Regions from separate parts of the Streptomyces sp. NPDC036815 genome, predicted to be linked through region 2. Evidence: riboswitches for the same ligand, from Rfam matches in the RefSeq annotation. Region 2 holds a riboswitch; each other region holds the start of a gene.
The links. Region 2 has a riboswitch for cobalamin ahead of ACZ69I_RS00175 (ABC transporter substrate-binding protein). Riboswitches for the same ligand answer to the same signal wherever they lie in the genome.
Positions count from the first base shown of each region.

Region 1: linked by a shared signal. The riboswitch ahead of metE (5-methyltetrahydropteroyltriglutamate--homocysteine S-methyltransferase) and the one ahead of ACZ69I_RS00175 (ABC transporter substrate-binding protein) in region 2 are both predicted to bind cobalamin.
Region 3: linked by a shared signal. The riboswitch ahead of ACZ69I_RS17390 (ribonucleoside-diphosphate reductase subunit alpha) and the one ahead of ACZ69I_RS00175 (ABC transporter substrate-binding protein) in region 2 are both predicted to bind cobalamin.
Region 4: linked by a shared signal. The riboswitch ahead of ACZ69I_RS10725 (CoA-acylating methylmalonate-semialdehyde dehydrogenase) and the one ahead of ACZ69I_RS00175 (ABC transporter substrate-binding protein) in region 2 are both predicted to bind cobalamin.

Region 1 covers NZ_JBVJPW010000003.1:436,105-440,657, forward strand. The annotation lists gene ACZ69I_RS10775 (hypothetical protein) at 1-1,118, shown strand, start outside; gene ACZ69I_RS10780 (hypothetical protein) at 1,115-2,071, shown strand; gene ACZ69I_RS10785 (DUF6629 family protein) at 2,031-2,702, opposite strand; cobalamin riboswitch at 2,885-3,119, shown strand; gene metE (5-methyltetrahydropteroyltriglutamate--homocysteine S-methyltransferase) at 3,284-4,553, shown strand, end outside.
Region 2 covers NZ_JBVJPW010000001.1:31,307-35,859, reverse strand. The annotation lists gene ACZ69I_RS00190 (putative leader peptide) at 99-200, opposite strand; gene ACZ69I_RS00185 (ABC transporter ATP-binding protein) at 267-1,064, opposite strand; gene ACZ69I_RS00180 (FecCD family ABC transporter permease) at 1,061-2,068, opposite strand; gene ACZ69I_RS00175 (ABC transporter substrate-binding protein) at 2,137-3,114, opposite strand; cobalamin riboswitch at 3,159-3,290, opposite strand; gene ACZ69I_RS00170 (M67 family metallopeptidase) at 3,296-3,718, opposite strand; gene ACZ69I_RS00165 (amino acid permease) at 3,823-4,553, opposite strand, start outside.
Region 3 covers NZ_JBVJPW010000007.1:221,941-226,493, reverse strand. The annotation lists gene ACZ69I_RS17390 (ribonucleoside-diphosphate reductase subunit alpha) at 1-1,985, opposite strand, end outside; cobalamin riboswitch at 2,117-2,239, opposite strand; gene ACZ69I_RS17385 (GNAT family N-acetyltransferase) at 2,286-2,816, opposite strand; gene mctP (monocarboxylate uptake permease MctP) at 2,899-4,458, opposite strand; gene ACZ69I_RS17375 (DUF3311 domain-containing protein) at 4,539-4,553, opposite strand, start outside.
Region 4 covers NZ_JBVJPW010000003.1:425,738-430,290, reverse strand. The annotation lists gene ACZ69I_RS10740 (transporter substrate-binding domain-containing protein) at 1-317, opposite strand, end outside; gene pstS (phosphate ABC transporter substrate-binding protein PstS) at 592-1,746, shown strand; gene ACZ69I_RS10730 (SCO0607 family lipoprotein) at 1,880-2,215, shown strand; cobalamin riboswitch at 2,273-2,453, shown strand; gene ACZ69I_RS10725 (CoA-acylating methylmalonate-semialdehyde dehydrogenase) at 2,665-4,164, shown strand; gene ACZ69I_RS10720 (acyl-CoA dehydrogenase family protein) at 4,179-4,553, shown strand, end outside.

The DNA of each region.
Region 1 (4,553 bases), on a different contig from region 2:
GAGGAGTGGCGTCGCCCGGCGGCGGAGCGCGGAGTGGCGGAGGCGACTCGGGGTCTCTGGACGGGGGCACGGGGACGGACACCGGTGGCGGTGACACGGGGGCCGCGGGGGGTGGCGGGGACCCGGGGAGCGGCACGACGAGCGGGTCTTCGGGTGGGGCTCCGAGCGGGTCGGACGGGTCTTCAAGTGGGTCGGGCGGGTCTTCGAGCGGCGCCTGGCAGACCGGTGGCGGGGACGGAGGGAAGGACCGGGACCGGGGCAGCGTCGGGGGCGGCGGCGGTGGGGACCACGGAGGCGGGCAGCCACCCAGCTGGCTGCCGTGGGGGCCCAAGTCGCCCAACACGGACGAGGCGTTCGAGCCCGACAGTCTGTACGACCTGCTCCAGCAGGGCGAGTGCCAACAGGCGTACGACAGCGCGACCGCCTCCCACAGAGGGAATGACAACTCGGCGACCTCCGCGTCCTGGAAGGTCATCGAGGGGCTTGCCGGGATCTGCAAGGCAGCTCACGGTGAGAGCGGCGGACTCACCATCGCGACCAGGGCCGAGGCCGGGCTGCGTGCGGCCGGGTACCGCCCCGGGAGCACCGCGTACCTGTGCAAGGACGGCGACGCCTACGCGATCCTGCAGCGCTTCGTCGCCTACTACACGCGGCACCCCGCCGAGCACGTGGCGCTGCGGGCCGCTCCCCCGGGCACCGCGGCCTGCGGCAATCAGATCGCCGCCAAACGGACGAGGATCACGCCCGGCGACACACTCGGCGTCTACGGCACCTGGCCGGACGCGCCGGACACCGTGGAACTGCGCGCCGCGGAACTGCCGGCGCCGCTCGTCCTGCGGCCCTTCGGCGACGCGGACGACAGGGCGAGGTGCTGCAAGGACGGGACCGTCGCCGTGGACCTGCCGGGGCCCGACGGCTACGGCGGCCGGCGTCCGACAGTGATCGACGTGACGCTCGTGACGAAGAACGGCGTCAGGGTCGCGAAGCCGGCGGCGTTCACGCTCGACTGGAGCGGCACCCCACCGCAGCCTCCGTCCTCGTCCTCGACCAGGTCCTCGTCCCCGTCGCCTTCGCTGTCGGCCCGCGCACCCGGCCCGAGCGGCACGCTCACCCGATGAACGAGCCGCCGGAACCGGAGCCTGATCCGGTCCCCGGGCCGGAACCGGGCGCCGACCCGGAACCGGCACCGGCCCCGGACCCCGAACCGGACCCCGAACCCCAAAGCCCCACCCCGTCCCCCGTCCCCACCCCCGCCGACCCCAGAGTCGGCTGGGTGGAGATCGTCGGCGCCATCGGGTCCCTCGTCACCCTGCTGACCGCGGTCCTCTTCTACTTCGGCTGGGCGAGCACCGACGCCGAGACCAGGGCACTGGGGCTGCGCGACACCGTGTTCCACTTCTCCACCAGCGACTATCTGTTGCGCAGCGTCAGCGCGCTCTATCTTCCCGCCTGGCTGGCCGCGGGCGCCGCGCTCGGCGTGCTCGGGCTGCTCCGCTGGGCGGCGGGCGAACCGGAACGACTCGACCGCGCCGTGCGGGTGCTGCGGTTCGCCTGGGCCGTGCCCGTCGTCCTCGTACCGCTGTATCCGCTCAGCCCGTGGGTGTTCGACCTGCTGCTGCCGCTCACCGCGATCGGCGGCTTCGCGCTCAACGCGTACGCCCGCACCCGCACGCGCCGGGACCTGCGGCTCTGGGGGCTCACGCTGTTCGTCTGTGTCCTGTCTCTGTTCTGGGCCGTGTCGGCGTACGCGGCGATCGCGGGCCGCGGCCGCGCGGACCTGACCGAGCGCACCCTCCGGAACGAATTCCCCGCGGTCGTCGTCTTCAGCGAGAAGGACTTGATGATCCGGGGCGGCGGCAGCTGTTTCCGGCGCGTCACCGACAAGGGCAGTGCGTACGCGTACGAGTACGCCGGTCTGCGCCTGTTCCACGTCTCCGGAGACCGCATCTTCCTCGTCCCACGGAACTGGTCCCCCGGGGACGGCACGCTCTACGTCCTCGAAGAGGGGGCGGGTCAGCGCGTCGACCTGCTCAGCGGGGCCGGTCGCCGGGCACGGGAATGCCGGGGCTAGGGCCGCTCGTCCGGATCGGCGGACGGCGCCTTGCGACCCGGAGCAGCAGAATGACCGAGCACACCGCGGCGAACGCGCACCACGTCGAGATGTACTCCTGTCGCCACAGCACGACGGACACCGCGGCCCCGCCCGCGACCAGGACGCCGAAGAGGACCAGGCCCCGGTCGCCGGACAGGAGCAGCGAGCCGATGGTGGCGAGGAGGTAACCCGCGATGATCAGGTGCGCCCGCGGCAGTCCCACGGAGTATCCGACCGTGTGCCCGCGGATCTCGGCCGTCACGGTGCGCGTCGCCAGTACGTAAGTGAGCGTCGCCGCCGTCGCGATGCCCGCCGCCATCGGGACGAACAGTCGGCGTCGGGCGCTGGGCGGCGCGGAGCACAGTACGGCCGCCGGTACCCACAGGGGAAGGAGCGGAAGCGCGATGACGGCCCAGGCGACCGTGGCGGGTCCGGTACCGCCGTCGTGGTGCCAGACCGCTGCCTCGATGAGCTGGTGGAGGCCCAGGACGAGCGGCAGCGCGGCCAGCGGCAGGTCACGGGGGCGCCGGGCCGCCAGGGTCACGGAGGCAACCCCCACGGCCGTGATGCCCGCGCCCGCGACGAGGTCGGCCGTCTCGCTCCAGCACATGGCAGCCACAGTACGGTCGCCCCGGCGCGGGAGCGCGTCGGCCGCGCCTTTCGGGGAGTTCCCCCGGGCGCGGGCCCGCTCGCCACTTCCCGCCCTCCGCGTCGGCGAAGCACGCGCCTCACGTGTTCCACCTCACCTTTCCCATCCCCAACACGACGCGCTCCACCGGCGGGTGGCCCCGTATGGTGATCGATACAGCTGGTTCGCCCCGTCCGCCAGGCGGGAGCGTCGCAAGAGGGAACCCGGTGTGAATCCGGGACTGCCCCGCAGCGGTGAGCGGGAACGACCGCCGTCACACGCACTGGGACCGGAGTCCGGTCCTGGGAAGCGACGGCCAGTAGGTGTCCGACCGCCTTCTCCAGGAAGGCGCTGGACCGGCCCGCGAGTCCGAAGACCTGCCCGCTGTCCGTGCGCGCACCATGCGTGCGCGGATATCTCGGTGACCTCGAGGGCGGGTCGGCGTGCACACCGGACGGGCGACCGCGTCGACGACGCGATCCCGACCCGCCAGGTGCTGCCACCCTTCGCGCTCTCGTCCCGTCTCCGGGATCTCAGGGATTCATCTCGCGAAGGAGATCTCCGTGACCACCAAGCCCGCAGCCGCGGCAGCACGGGCCACCGTGTACGGCTACCCCCGCCAGGGTCCCAACCGGGAACTCAAGAAGGCGATCGAGGGCTACTGGAAGGGCCGCGTCACCGCGGACGCCCTCCGGGACGCCGCCGCCGAGCTCCGCCGCTCGAACTGGCGTGAACTCGCCGACGCCGGCATCTGCGAAGTCCCTACCGGCGACTTCTCGTACTACGACCATGTCCTCGACACCAGCGTCATGGTCGGCGCGCTTCCCGAGCGGCACCGTTCCGCGGTCGACGCGGACGCGCTCGACGGCTACTTCGCGATGGCGCGCGGCACCCAGGACGTGGCGCCGCTGGAAATGACGAAGTGGTTCGACACCAACTACCACTACCTGGTGCCCGAGTTGGCGCCCGGGACGGTGTTCAGGGCCGACTCCGCCAAGCAGGTCGGCGAGTTCAAGGAGGCCCGCGCGCTGGGCCTGACGGCGCGGCCCGTCCTCGTCGGCCCGGTCACCTACCTCCTGCTGGCCAAGCCCGCTCCCGGGGTGGCCGCCGACTTCGACCCGCTGACCCTCCTCGACCGCCTCCTGCCGGTGTACGCCGAGGTCCTCGCCGACCTGCGTGCGGCGGGCGCCGACTGGGTACAGCTCGACGAGCCCGCGCTCGTCCAGGACCGGACACCGGCCGAGCTCAACGCGGCCGAACGCGCCTACCGTGACCTCGGCGCCCTCACCGACCGGCCGAAACTCCTTGTCGCCTCGTACTTCGACCGGCTCGGCGACGCCCTTCCCGTGCTCGCCAAGGCCCCGGTCGACGGGCTCGCGCTGGACTTCACCGACGCGGCCGCCGCCAACCTCGACGCGCTCGCGGCCGTCGGCGGGCTGCCCGGCAAGCGGCTGGTGGCGGGCGTCGTCAACGGGCGCAACATCTGGGTCAACGACCTGGAGAAGTCCCTCACCACGCTCGGCACGCTGCTCGGCCTGGCCGACCGGGTCGACGTGGCCGCCTCCTGCTCCCTGCTGCACGTCCCCGTCGACGCGGCCCTCGAACGGGACATCGAGCCGCAGATCCTGCGCTGGCTCGCCTTCGCCCGCCAGAAGACCACCGAGATCGTCACGCTCGCCCGGGGGCTCGCGCAGGGCACCGACACGATCTCCACCCAACTCGCCGCGAACCGCGCCGACCTGGCCTCCCGGGCCGGCTCCCCCATCACCCGTGACCCGGCCGTCCGCGCCCGCACCGGGGCCGTCACGGCGGCCGACGCCCGCCGCTTCCAGC
Region 2 (4,553 bases):
GTGGTGGGCGCGCGGCTGCGCTGTGCTGGCGGTGGTGCCCGGTGGTACGTGGGTGTACGGGGTGCGGCGCCGCGGCCCACGGCCTGTGGCGGCACGGTTCAGCGGGTACAGATCGCGCTGGCGAGGCGGCACAGATCGACGTGCAGCCGCGCAACGAGCAGTGCGCCCGGCGTCTTTTCGCTCACGTCGTGGGGAACCATGCGGTCATCGTATCGATTCCCGGTCCGGATCCCGGAATGTGATCTCGACTGGTGGACGGAATCTGTTCAGGATGCGGGCGGCGGCAGATAGACGACGGTCGGGGCGCCGGTCAGTGGATGGATGCCGACCTCGGCGGTCACGCCGTAGACGGCGGCGAGCAGCTCGGCGGTGAGGACCTCCTTCGGCGTCCCGGAGGCGACGAGGCGGCCGCCGTCCAGGACGTAGAGGCGGTCGCAGTAGTACGCGGCGAGGTTCAGGTCGTGCAGGGCCAGGAGGTTCGTCGTGCCCAGGCCCCGCACGAAGGAGAGGATGTCGAGCTGGTAGCGGATGTCCAGGTGGTTGGTGGGCTCGTCGAGGACGACGAGGGTGGGCTGCTGCACCAGGGCGCGGGCCACCAGGGCGCGCTGGCGCTCGCCGCCGGAGAGCGAGGGGAAGGTGCGGTGGGCGAGCTCCTCGACGCCGACCCGGGCGAGCGCCGCCGTGACGAGTTCCTCGTCGGCCGCCGTGTCCGCCTCCCAGAACCGCTTGTGCGGGGAGCGGCCCATGGCGACCACCTGCCGGACGGTCAGCTCGAACGCCGCTTGCCCGTCCTGCGGGACCGTGGCGAGGCGGCGGGCGCGGGCCTTCGGGGTGAGCGTGTGCAGGTCGTCGCCGTCGAGGAGGGCGCGGCCGCCGGTGGGGCGCAGGGTGCCGTACACGCAGCGCAGCAGCGTCGTCTTGCCGCTGCCGTTGGGACCGACGACGCCGACGGTCTCGCCGGGGGCGGCGGTGAGGTCGACGGCGTCGACGAGGAGGCGCCCGGCCACCTCGTACGAGAGCTCTTCGGTGCGCAGTGCGCCGACGGGCCGGGGCGGGTGGGTCATACCGGTACTCCTTCGTTGCGCCGCCGCAGCAGCCACAGGAAGAACGGGCCACCGGTCAGCGCGGTGAGCACGCCCACGGGGATGTCCTGCGGCGCGGCGACGGTGCGCGCGGCGAGGTCGGCGACGACCAGGAAGACCGCGCCCATCAGCGCGACGACCGGCAGCAGCGCGCGGTGGGCGGCGCCGACCAGCATGCGGGCGGCGTGCGGGACCATCAGGCCGACGAAGCCGATGGCCCCGCTGTAGGCGACCAGGACGCCGGTGAGGAGCGAGGCGAGCACGAAGACGCCGACGCGGAAGCGGGCGGCGTCCAGGCCGAGGACGGTGGCGCCCTCCTCCCCGGCGAGGAGCAGGTCGAGGGGGCGGGCCATGGCCATCAGGAGGGCCGTGCCGACGACCAGCGTGGCGCAGGGCAGGGCGAGCATGTCCCAGCGGGCGCTGCCGAGGCCGCCGAGCGTCCAGTACATGACCTCCTTGAGGTGGTCCGCGCTGTCGGCGGTGACCAGGATGAGGCTGGTCAGCGCGGACAGGATGTACGAGACGGCGACGCCCGCGAGGATCAGGCGGCCGGTGGCGAAGCCGCCGCCGCTTCTGGCCAGGGCATAGACGAGGACCAGCGAGATCAGGGCGCCCGCGAAGGCGGCGGCCGGGATCGTGACGGTGGTCGACAGGGCGGCGCCGAGCCCGAAGACGCTGCCGAGCACGATGGCGCAGACCGCGCCGACGGAGGCGCCCGAGGAGACGCCGAGCAGGAACGGGTCGGCGAGGGGGTTGCGGACGAGGGCCTGGAGGACGGTGCCGATAACGGCCAGTCCCGCGCCGACGGCTGCGCCGAGCAGGACCCTGGGGAGTCTGACGTCGAGGACGATCGTGCGGAACGGGGAGGGTTCCGCCCTCCCCGTGAGGATGTCCATGACCTGCGCCGGGGGGATCCGCACCGAGCCCAGGGCCAGCCCGGCGAGTATCGCTCCCGCCAGGGCGGCCGTGAGTACCGCCAGGACGATGAGGCGCCGTCCCCTTGCGTGCCGTCTGTCGCCCTGCGGGCTCGTCCTCGAACGCCGGACGGGCTGGATCACAGCTGCGCCGCCAGTTTCCTCACCGCCTCCGGTGCTCGTACGCCGGTGACCACGTCCGACAGGGGCAGGACCGCGAAGCTCTTGTTCTTGATGGCCGGAATGTCCTGGAGGGCCGGGTCGTCGAGGAGGCGCTTCTTCTTCTGGGCGACCGTCGTGGCGCCGTAGTCGAGGATCAGGATGGTCTCGGGCGCGCGCTCGACGACCTTCTCCCAGGACGCGTCGCTGAAGGACTTGTCGACGTCGGCGAAGACGTTGTGGCCGCCCGCCCGTTCGATGATGTCGTTGCCGATGCCCCGGCCGCCCGCCGTGAACGCGGTCTTGTCACCGCTGTCGTAGACGAAGACGGAGCGGGCCTTCTTGCCCCGGGACGTGGACTTGGCGGCGGTGGCGGCCAGTTCGCGGCGGGCACCGTTGATCCACTGGTCGGCGCGGGCCCGCACCCCGAACGTGGCGCCGACCTCGCGGACCTCGCGGTAGACGTCGTCCATGGAGACGGGGTGCTCGGCGCAGCCCTCGACGTTGAGGCGGCTGTCGATGCCGGACTTGGCGAGGGCCGCCCGGCTGCGGCCGTCACCGGCGAGGAAGGCGCTCGCGTAGCCGCCGTACACGTAGTCCGGGTCGGCGGCGAGCAGCTTCTCGTAGGAGGGGTACTCCTTGGCGAGCACCGGGATTGCCTCGTACGCCTTCTCGTACGCGGGCAGGACCCTGTCGTCGAGGTAGGCGGTGCCCACGAGTCTGTCGCCGAGGCCGAGTTCGAGCATCACCTCGGTGGCGTGCTGATTCATGGTGACGGCGCGCTTCGGGGGCGCGTCGTACGTCGTCCGCACACCGCAGTTGGTGACGGTGTACGGGAATCCGGCGGCCTTGGCGGCGGGCTTCGTGTCTCCGTCCGGGCCGGGCGAGGAGCATGCGGCGAGCGGGACGAGCAGGGCGGCCGCGGCGAGTGCGCGTATGCCGGTGTGGCGGCGGGACATGGCTGAGCTGCCTCCTCCAGGGGATTTCCGCGTCCCCTGCGTTGCGTGGAGAAAGGCGGCAGGTCAGTTCCTGACTCCCCCGCCCCGGCCGGTATCGGCCGGAGGGACGGGGTCACAGTGGCGGGACCGTGCCGGGTTCGCACCGGCTTCCTGGCTCCTGCCGCCTCAAGGGTGGTCGGGGTCAGTATGCCTCGACGACCTGCACCTCTTCCTCGGTGACCACGCCTTCCACGATCCGGTAGGAGCGGAACTGGAAGGGGCCCGCGCCGTCGGTGTCCGCCGTGGAGACCAGGACGTAGTGCGCGCCGGGCTCGTTGGCGTAGGTGATGTCGGTGCGCGAGGGGTAGGCCTCGGTCGCGGTGTGCGAGTGGTAGACGATCACCGGCTCCTCGTCGCGGTCGTCCATGTCGCGGTAGAGCTTGAGGAGGTCGCCCGAGTCGAACTCGTAGAACGTGGGCGAGCGGGCCGCGTTCAGCATCGGGATGAAGCGCTCGGGGCGGCCGGTGCCCGCCGGACCCGCGACCACACCGCAGGCCTCGTCGGGGTGGTCCTGGCGCGCGTGCGCGACGATCTGGTCGTGGAGGGCCTGGGTGATGGTCAGCATGGGAGTCAGGATAAGCAGAGGGCCCGCACCGTACCGAAGTGTGGTACGGGCGGGCCCGAATGCTGGACAGGGGCCTTGGGGAGCCTCAGCCCTTCCGGTGCGGGTCAGTCCTTCTCGACGGAGTCGGAGACGCCGACCTTCTGCCGGTTGAAGGCCGCGGCCTCCGGGTTGCGGCTCTTGAGGACCAGGTAGGAGACCGTGAGGATCGCGGCCCAGACCGGAGCGGCGTACAGCGAGATCCGCGCGTCCTTGTCGACGCCCATCATCACGATGACCATGCCGATGAAGAGCAGGGCGAACCAGCTGGTGAAGGGGGCACCGGGGGCGCGGAAGGTGGACTGCGGCAGCTCGCCGCGGTCGGCCTTGCGGCGGTAGCGGATCTGGCAGGCCAGGATCATGATCCAGGCCCACATGCCGGAGATGGTGGCGAAGGAGACGACGTAGTTGAACGCCTCGCCCGGCCACTGGTAGTTGATCCAGACGCCGACGAGCATGAAGGCGGCCGAGACGGTGGTGCCGGTCAGCGGCAGGCCGTTCTTCGTGAGCTTGGTGAAGAACTTCGGGCCCTGGCCGTTGAGCGCCAGGTCGCGCAGCATGCGGCCGGTGGAGTACATGCCGGAGTTGCAGGAGGAGAGGGCGGCGGTGAGGACCACGAAGTTCACGATGGCGGCGCCGACGCCGAGACCCATCTCCTCGAAGGCCTTCACGAACGGCGAGACGCCCGGCTTGAAGGAGGTCCACGGCACGACCGACAGGATCATGATCAGCGCGCCGACGTAGAAGACGGCGATGCGCCACGGCACGGTGTTGATCGCCTTGGGCAGGACGGTCTTGG
Region 3 (4,553 bases), on a different contig from region 2:
TTGACCTGGAGGAACTCGCCGGACAGCGTCTCGCGCTTGAAGAGGTTGGAGACCTGCGGCTCGATGCACTCGTAGACGCCCGCGATGGACGCGATGGTGGCGGTCGGCGCGATGGCGAGCAGCAGCGAATTGCGCATCCCGGTCACGGCGATGCGCTCCCGCAGCGCCGCCCAGCGCTCCGGCCACGCCAGCTCGACGTCGTAGTGGTCGGGGTGCAGGACCCCGCGCGCGGTGCGGGTCTTCTCCCAGGCCGGGAGGGGTCCGCTGCGTTCGGCGAGGTCCGCGGACGTCTCGTACGCGGCGAGCATGATGCGCTCGGCGATGCGGGTGGAGAGCGCCCGTGCCTCGGGGGAGTCGAAGGGGAGCTTCAGCTGGAAGAAGACGTCCTGGAGCCCCATGGCGCCGAGGCCCACCGGGCGCCACCTGGCGTTGGAGCGGCCCGCCTGCTCGGTCGGGTAGAAGTTGATGTCGACGACGCGGTCGAGGAAGGTGACGGCGGTACGGACGGTCTCGTCGAGGCGGTCCCACGCGAGGTCGCCGTCCTCCACGAACGCGCCGAGGTTGACCGAGCCGAGGTTGCAGACGGCCGTCTCGCCGTCGTCCGTCACCTCCAGGATCTCCGTGCAGAGGTTGGAGGAGTGCACGGTGTGGCCGGGCTCCGCGGTCTGGTTCGCGGTGCGGTTGGCGGCGTCCTTGAAGGTCATCCAGCCGTTGCCGGTCTGCGCGAGGGTGCGCATCATGCGGCCGTAGAGGTCGCGGGCCGGCATCGTCTTCCTGGCCAGGCCCGCGGCCTCCGCCGCGCGGTAGGCGGCGTCGAACTCCTCGCCCCACAGGTCGACGAGCTCGGGCACGTCGGACGGCGAGAACAGCGACCACTCCCGGTCGGCGGCGACGCGGCGCATGAACTCGTCCGGGATCCAGTGCGCGAGGTTGAGGTTGTGCGTGCGGCGCGCGTCCTCACCGGTGTTGTCGCGCAGCTCCAGGAACTCCTCGATGTCGGAGTGCCAGGTCTCCAGGTAGACCGCGGCCGCGCCCTTGCGCCGCCCGCCCTGGTTCACCGCGGCGACCGAGGCGTCGAGGGTCTTCAGGAACGGCACGATGCCGTTGGAGTGCCCGTTCGTGCCGCGGATCAGCGAACCGCGCGACCGGATGCGGGAGTACGAGAGGCCGATGCCGCCCGCGTGCTTGGAGAGCCGCGCGACCTGGTGGTAGCGGTCGTAGATCGAGTCGAGCTCGTCCAGCGGGGAGTCGAGGAGGTAGCAGGAGGACATCTGCGGGTGCCGGGTGCCGGAGTTGAAGAGCGTCGGCGAGGACGGCAGGTAGTCCAGGCGGCTCATCAGCCCGTACAGCGAGGCTACTTCGCCGACCGCGCGGCCGCTGTCCGCCGCCGTGTCCCAGTCGGTCTCCGCGAGACCGCTCGCGACGCGCAGCATGAAGTGCTGCGGCGTCTCGATGACCTGCCGGGTGATCGGGTGGCGCAGCAGGTAGCGGCTGTGCAGCGTGCGCAGGCCGAAGTAGCCGAAGCGGAAGTCGGCGCCGTCCGCGAGCGCGCTCTCCACGAGCGCGTCGAGCCGGGCCGCGTGCGCGGTCACGAACGCGGCGGTGCGGTCGGCGATCAGGCCCTCGCGGTGGCCGACCGCGATCGACTCGGTGAAGGAGCGCACGCCCTGTGAGGCGGCCTCGGCGGCGATGGAGAGGGAGAGCAGCCGGGCGGCGAGCTTGGAGTACGCCGGGTCCTCGGAGATGAGCCCCGCCGCCGCCTCGGTCGCGAGCTCGCGGAGCTCGCTCTCGTCGGCCCTGGCCGACCGGCCGCGCAGCGCGGCGGCCGCCACCCGGCCAGGGTCGGCGTCGGGGAGGTCGGCGGTGAGGTCGGTCAGGGTGCGCAGCAGCGCGGTCCCCGGCGCGTCGGTACCCTCAGTGCTTTCGGCGCTGTCACTGGGTCGCGATGCCGGCACTGACGCAGGTTCGGCGGGCGCGATGGTCACGTGGAGCTCTCCCTCGCTCGGCTCTGGGCCTGGGGGAGGGGGCGGCACACACGGGCGCACCCGGGCAGGGCGGCGTACCGCGTCCACCGGCCCATTCCACGAGGCCCGGACGGTCGGCACCCGGGCCGGACGACTCGGGTGCACTGCCGGCAGGTCTTCGGACTCCGCGTACGACAAATGCGCACACGTCTACCGTTGCGGGACAGTTCCGGACTTGCACCGGATTCCCCTGCGGCGACAGCGAGCACGAGCATACATCTTGTGTCGCACTACTGAAGCAGGCCCACATCTTGTGTCGGATCACGCTGCGGGCCCGGCCGGTGGCCCCTGAAGTGTCAACGCGTAGGTGAGCAGCGGGAGGCCGGGAATCGGGGACCAGTCGCGCTCCGGGGTGCGTGCGAAGCCGAGGCGTTCGTAGAGCCGGTGGGCGGTGCGCATCGAGGGCGAGGAGGACAGGACGAGCCGGTCGCGGCCCGCGTCCCTGGACCGCTGGACGCAGGAGCGCACCAGGAGTTCGCCCACACCGCGGCCGCGCGCCGCGGGCGAGACCGCCAGCATGCGGATCTCCGACTCGCCCTCCCGCGCGATGTCGGCCATGGGGCCGCAGGACGGCACGAAGGTCACGCCGCCGAGCAGCCCGCCGTCCGTGTCGTCCGCCGCGGCCACCAGGATCTCGGCGTGCGCCGCGCGCCCCGCCACGTCCCGCAGCACGGGCAGATAGCGGTCCTCCGCCCCGAAGTCCAGGTGTCCGTCGTCGAGATAGGCCTGCGCGGTGAGATCGCCCAGCGCCCCGTACTCCTCGGGCCGTGCCCGCCTGATCGTGATGTCCATGCGGCGCAGTGTGCAATACGGGTACGGCAAAGGGCCGCCGGTTTTCCGGCGGCCCTTTTTCGCTGTGCGCAGGGGGCGGGACTCAGTGTCCGGCGCCCGCCGTCGCCTTCGGCAGTTCCTCTATGACGCCGGGGTCGCCCGCGTCGGCCGTGTAGTCCTCCGGGGACGTCTCGTCGACGCCGTCGGGGGCGTTCAGGGCCTTCAGGACGAAGGTGAGGACCACGGTCACGATCACGTTCAGGACGAACGCGGTCAGGCCGATGTAGCCGATCTCGCCGATGCCGGGGATCTCGTCGGACGAGCCGCCGAAGTGCTTCTGGGTCGGCGAGGCGACGCCGTACGCGGCGAGCGTGCCGTAGGCCATGCCGACCGCCCAGCCCGCGAGCAGCGCCCAGCGGTGGAACCACCGGGTGAACAGGCCGCCGACCAGCGCGGGCATCGTCTGCAGGATCCAGATGCCGCCCAGGAGCTGGAAGTTGATCGCGACCGTCTTGTCCATGGTGAGGACGAAGGCGAGCGCGCCGACCTTCACCAGGAGCGAGACCAGCTTGGAGACCTTCATCTCCTGCTGCGGCGTCGCGTCCGGCTTGAGGAAGTCCTTGTAGATGTTGCGGGTGAAGAGGTTCGCGGCCGCGATCGACATGATCGCCGCCGGGACGAGCGCGCCGATGCCGATCGCCGCGAACGCGACGCCCGTGAACCAGTCGGGGAACATGTTCTCGAACAGCTGCGGAATCGCCAGCTGGCCGTTCTCCACCTTCACCCCGGCCGCGATCGCCATGAACCCGAGCAGCGCGAGCAGGCCGAGCATCAGCGAGTAGAGCGGCAGGATCGTGGTGTTGCGGCGGATCACGTCGCGGCTCTTGGAGGAGAGCGTCGCCGTGATCGAGTGCGGATACATGAACAGCGCGAGCGCGGAGCCGAGGGCGAGCGTCGCGTACGTCCACTGCCCGGCCTCGCCCGGCGCGAGGCCCGCGACGGGTTTGCCCGCCGCCTCGTTGGACGCAGAGAACTTGTCGCTCGCCGCCCGGAAGACCTCGTCGAACCCGCCGAGCTTGATCGGGATGTAGATGATCGCGACGGCGATGACCAGGTAGATCAGGCCGTCCTTCACGAACGCGATCAGCGCGGGCGCGCGCAGACCGGACGAGTACGTGTACGCGGCGAGCACCGCGAACGCGATGAGGAGCGGCAGGTCCTTCACGAACCAGTTGGTGTCGGGTCCGCCGCCCACCCCCATGACGTCCAGCACGGCCTGGATGCCGACCAGTTGGAGCGCGATGTACGGCATCGTGGCGAGGATGCCGGTGACCGCGACGGCCAGCGAGAGCCCCTTGGAGCCGAACCGCCCGCGCACGAAGTCGGACGTGGTCACGTATCCGTGCTTGTGCGAGACGGACCACAGGCGCGGCAGGAAGGTGAAGATCAGCGGGTAGACGAGGATCGTGTACGGCACGGCGAAGAAGCCGGCCGCGCCCGCCGCGTAGATCGCCGCGGGGACGGCCACGAAGGTGTACGCCGTGTAGAGGTCGCCGCCGAGCAGGAACCAGGTGACCCAGGTGCCGAACGACCGGCCGCCCAGGCCCCATTCGTCCAGGCTCTCGGTCTCGGCCTTGCGCCAGCGCGCGGCCAGGAAGCCCATCGCCGTGACGGCCACGAAGAAGAAGATGAAGACGGCCAGCGCGATGCCGTTCACGCCGCCCGTCCCCGATGCGAGTGTGGTCACTTTCCGGCACC
Region 4 (4,553 bases), on a different contig from region 2:
ACGGCGTACACGCCCTCGATCACCACGTACGGGGCGGTGAAGGCGACCTCGGCCTCACGGGCCGGCTCGACGGCGAGGAAGCAGAGGTCGGCCCGGCCCTCCGCCATGGCTTCGTACGACTTGCGTGCGGCGTCGAAGCAGCGGAGTTCCACGGGGACGCCGAGGCGGGCACCGATCTCGCGCGCGATGTCGACGGTGATGCCGGAGGGAGCGGCCGAAGTGCCCTGGGCGAGGATGGGGTTGCCCAGATTGATGGACGCTCGGAGCACGCCGGTCGGGGCCAGGTCCTCGGCGACGGCAGCGGGCGTGCTCTTCATGGGGCGGAGTTTAGGACATGCTCCGGGGGACGACCGGTGAGAGGCTCTGCCCCCTCTCCGGGCCCTCGCCCCCCCCCGAACACCGTGCGTACATGCCTGCCTACCGCTCGATTCCCGTATCGCAGCACGTCGCTCGATGTTCGCCCTTGCTTCACCCGCCGCTGCCGCGGATCGGCGAACATCTGAGGTCCGGCCCGGAGTCGGTCGGAACAGACAGCCGGTCGAGACGCACGGCCGGTCGAGACCCATGTCGCGGTACCCCGAGGGGACAACGTTGCAACGCCCACGTCCAGGACGTACGTACCAAGGAGGCAGAGCGCACGCGGCGGTCTGCCTCACCGTTCTGCTCTCGCTCTCCCTCGCGGGATGCGGAGTCGCGGGCATCGGGGGTGACGACGGGGACGGCGACGAGCGGGGCGCCGCGCGTTCCTCCGCCGTCGCGGGGATCGACTGCGCCGACACCGGCAAGGTTCCGGGTACGGGGTCGAGCGCCCAGCAGAACGCCATGAAGTACTGGATCAAGCAGTACCAGCGCGCGTGCCCGGGCGTGCGGATCGCGTACAACCCGATCGGGTCGGGGGCGGGCGGCGCGCAGTTCCTGCGGGGCGCGACGGCGTTCGGCGGCTCCGACAGCGCGCTGAAGCCCGAGGAGGTCGAGCGCTCGAAGGACGTCTGCCGGGGCGGGCGCGCGATCGACCTGCCCATGGTCGGCGGGCCCATCGCGATCGGGTACGACCTGCCGGGCGTGGAGGACCTCGTCCTGGACGCCCCGACCCTCGCCGGAATCTTCGACCGGAAGATCACCTCATGGGACGATCCGGCGATCCGGCGCCTCAACCCCGACGCCGATCTGCCGTCCATGCCGGTCCGCCCCGTGCACCGGTCGGACGACTCCGGCACCACCCAGAACTTCCAGGCCTACCTCGCGGGCGCGGCGCCCGCCGCCTGGGCCCACCCGGTCGGCAAGGCCTGGCAGGGCGGGGGCGGCGCCTCCGCGAGCGGGTCCAGCGGCGTGGCATCGGAGGTGACCTCGGGGTTCGGTGCCATCGGCTACTTCGAGCTGTCCTTCGCGCGGGACCGGCGGATCAAGACCGTGAGCATCGACACGGGCGCGCCCGCCCCGGTCGCACCGACGCCGACGACGGCGTCGGCCGGAATCGCGCAGGCGCGCGTCGCGGGCAAGGGCCGGGACATGAAGCTGAAGTTCCGCTACGGCGCCGCGCATCCGGGTGCGTACCCGATCGTCCAGGTGACCTACGAGATCGTCTGCGACAAGGGAAACCACGAGGAGACGCTGCCCGCCCTCAAGTCGTTCCTGACGTACACGGCGAGTGAGGCGGGCCAGAAGGACCTGTCCGGCCTGCACTACGCGCCGCTCCCCGAATCGGTCGCCGGTCAGGTGCGCGACGTGGTCGGCACCCTGTCCTGACGTACGGGTGCGGCTTCCCGTGCGGGTGACCGAGGGGCCGCTCCTCTTTGAGTACCCGTACTCATGATCGGGAGCCACGGCTCGCGCAAGCTGGTGTGGCAACGTGCGACGAGCCGACATGAAGGAGCCGACAGTGGCCAGGAAGATCCGAGTTCGTACCGCCCCGCGAGCGATCGGCGGCCGTGTGGCGCGGGTCGCGGTGGGACTCGCGCTGGCTGGTGCGGTGGGTGGCGTGCTCTCCGCCTGTTCCACGGAGGACGCGATCTGCGGCGGCGGCGAGTATCCCGTCCTGCGGGTGGGTGGCAGCGGGTCGGCGTGCCAGCCCGACGGGGAGGAGCCGCCCAAGGGCTATGCCCGCTACCCGCAGGGGAAGGTCCCCGAGCATGTCGGGGACAAGTGGGACACGTACTGGAACGATCACACGCTCGACAAGGACGGCAGGATCGTGAAGCTGAAGGACGGCGAGTGATCGCGCGGACGCCGACTCGCCGGACGGGGTGGACTTACTAGGACGTCCAACTATATGTTCGTGACCAGAGCCCGCGGTGCAGGGAAGCCGGTGTGAATCCGGCGCGGTCCCGCCACTGTGACCGGGGAGTGCGTTCTCGCCGAGCGATACGCCACTGACGGAGCACGTCCCGTCGGGAAGGCGGGAGAACGCGCGCTGATCCGGGAGTCAGGATACCGGCCGCGGGGTGTTCCGTGTTGTCCACGAGGATGGAGCAGACACGCATGGCACCGGTCCGTGACCACGACCCAGGTGATCCGGCGAAGCGAGCGGCGACCCCTGTCGACGCCCGACTCCACGACGGCTCTTAGGCCTTCGCGTCCCACGTCAGAACCGCCCGCCCACCGCACCCGGTGGCGCCGACGGCCTGCCGTGCCATCCCCGGACTCACCTGACGAGAGCAGGCTCTCATGGTCCGTGAACTGACACATTTCATCGGCGGCAAACACGTGCGCGGGGCGTCCGGGCTCTTCGCCGACGTGTACGACCCCAACACCGGCTTTGTACAGGCACATGTGCCGCTGGCCGGGCGTGACGAGACGGTCGCGGCGATCGCCGACGCCGAGTCCGCGCAGCGTGCGTGGGGGGAGTGGAACCCGCAGCGGCGCGCCCGCGTCATGCTGCGTTTCCTCCAACTCGTCGACGAGGAGCGGGAGTCCCTGGCCCGGCTGCTCTCCAGCGAGCACGGCAAGACGGTCTCCGACGCCCACGGTGACCTGCAACGCGGCCTCGAAGTAGTCGAGTTCGCCGCGGGCATCCCGCACCTCCTCAAGGGCGAGTTCACCGACAACGCCGGTACCGGCATCGACGTGCACTCCCTGCGGGTGCCCCTCGGCGTCACCGCAGGGATCACCCCGTTCAACTTCCCCGCCATGATCCCGCTGTGGAAGGCGGCCCCCGCGCTCGCCTGCGGCAACTCCTTCGTCCTCAAGCCGTCCGAACGCGCGCCCTCCGTCCCGCTCAGGCTCGCCGAACTGTTCCTGGAGGCGGGTCTGCCGCCCGGTGTCCTGAACGTCGTCAACGGAGGCAAGGAGACCGTCGACACCCTCCTGGAGGACCCCCGGGTCCAGGCGCTCGGCTTCGTCGGGTCCACGCCGATCGCCGCGCACATCTACGCCACCGCCGCCGCGCACGGCAAACGCGCCCAGTGCTTCGGCGGCGCCAAGAACCACATGATCGTCATGCCGGACGCCGACCTCGACCAGGCCGTCGACGCCCTCGTCGGCGCCGGGTACGGCTCGGCGGGGGAGCGCTGCATGGCCATCGCGGTCGCCGTCCCCGTGGGCGAGGAGACCGCCGACGCGCTCGTCGCCCGGCTCAAGGAACGCGTCGCCGACCTGCGCATCGGCCCCTCCGACGACCCCGGGGCCGACTTCGGCCCGCTGGTGAGCCGAGACGCTCTCGACCGGGTCCGCCGTTACGTGGACATCGGCGTCAACGAAGGGGCCGAACTGATCGTGGACGGGAGGGACTTCACCCTCCCTGGCCACGAGAACGGCTTCTTCGCCGGAGCCACGCTCTTCGACCGCGTCTCGCCGCGCATGCGGATCTACCGCGAGGAGATCTTCGGCCCGGTGCTGTGCGTGGTCCGCGCGGCCGACTACGAGACCGCTCTGCGCCTGCCCACCGAACACCCCTACGGCAACGGCGTGGCCCTCTTCACCAGGGACGGCGACACCGCCCGCGACTTCACCCGCCGCGTCGGCGCCGGCATGGTCGGGATCAACGTGCCGATCCCCGTACCGGTGGCGTACCACACCTTCGGAGGCTGGAAGCGGTCCGGCTTCGGCGACCTCAACCAGCACGGCCCCGACGCCGTCCGCTTCTACACCCGTACGAAGACCGTCACCTCGCGCTGGCCCTCCGGGGCCAGGGAGGGTGCGAGCTTCACCATCCCGACGATGGGATGACGGCGATGACATCGATGGCCACCACCCTCACCAAGGACCAGCTCGCACTGGCCGAGGTCACACTCGACTTCGCCGATACGTATCTGGCGCCGCACGCCGTCGCCTGGGACCGCGACAAACACTTCCCCGTGGACGTCCTGCGCAAGGCCGCCGAACTGGGCCTCGGCGGAGTCTACGTACGCGAGGAGCACGGCGGTTCCGGGCTCGGCCGCACCGACGGAACCCTCGTGTTCGAGGCGCTGGCCACCGGCTGCCCCTCCATCGCGGGCTACCTCTCCATCCACAACATGGTCGCCTGGATGATCGACCGGTACGGCGACCAGGACCAGCGCGCCCGCTGGCTGCCGGACCTGTGCACGGCCGCGTCCCTGGGCAGCTACTGCCTCACC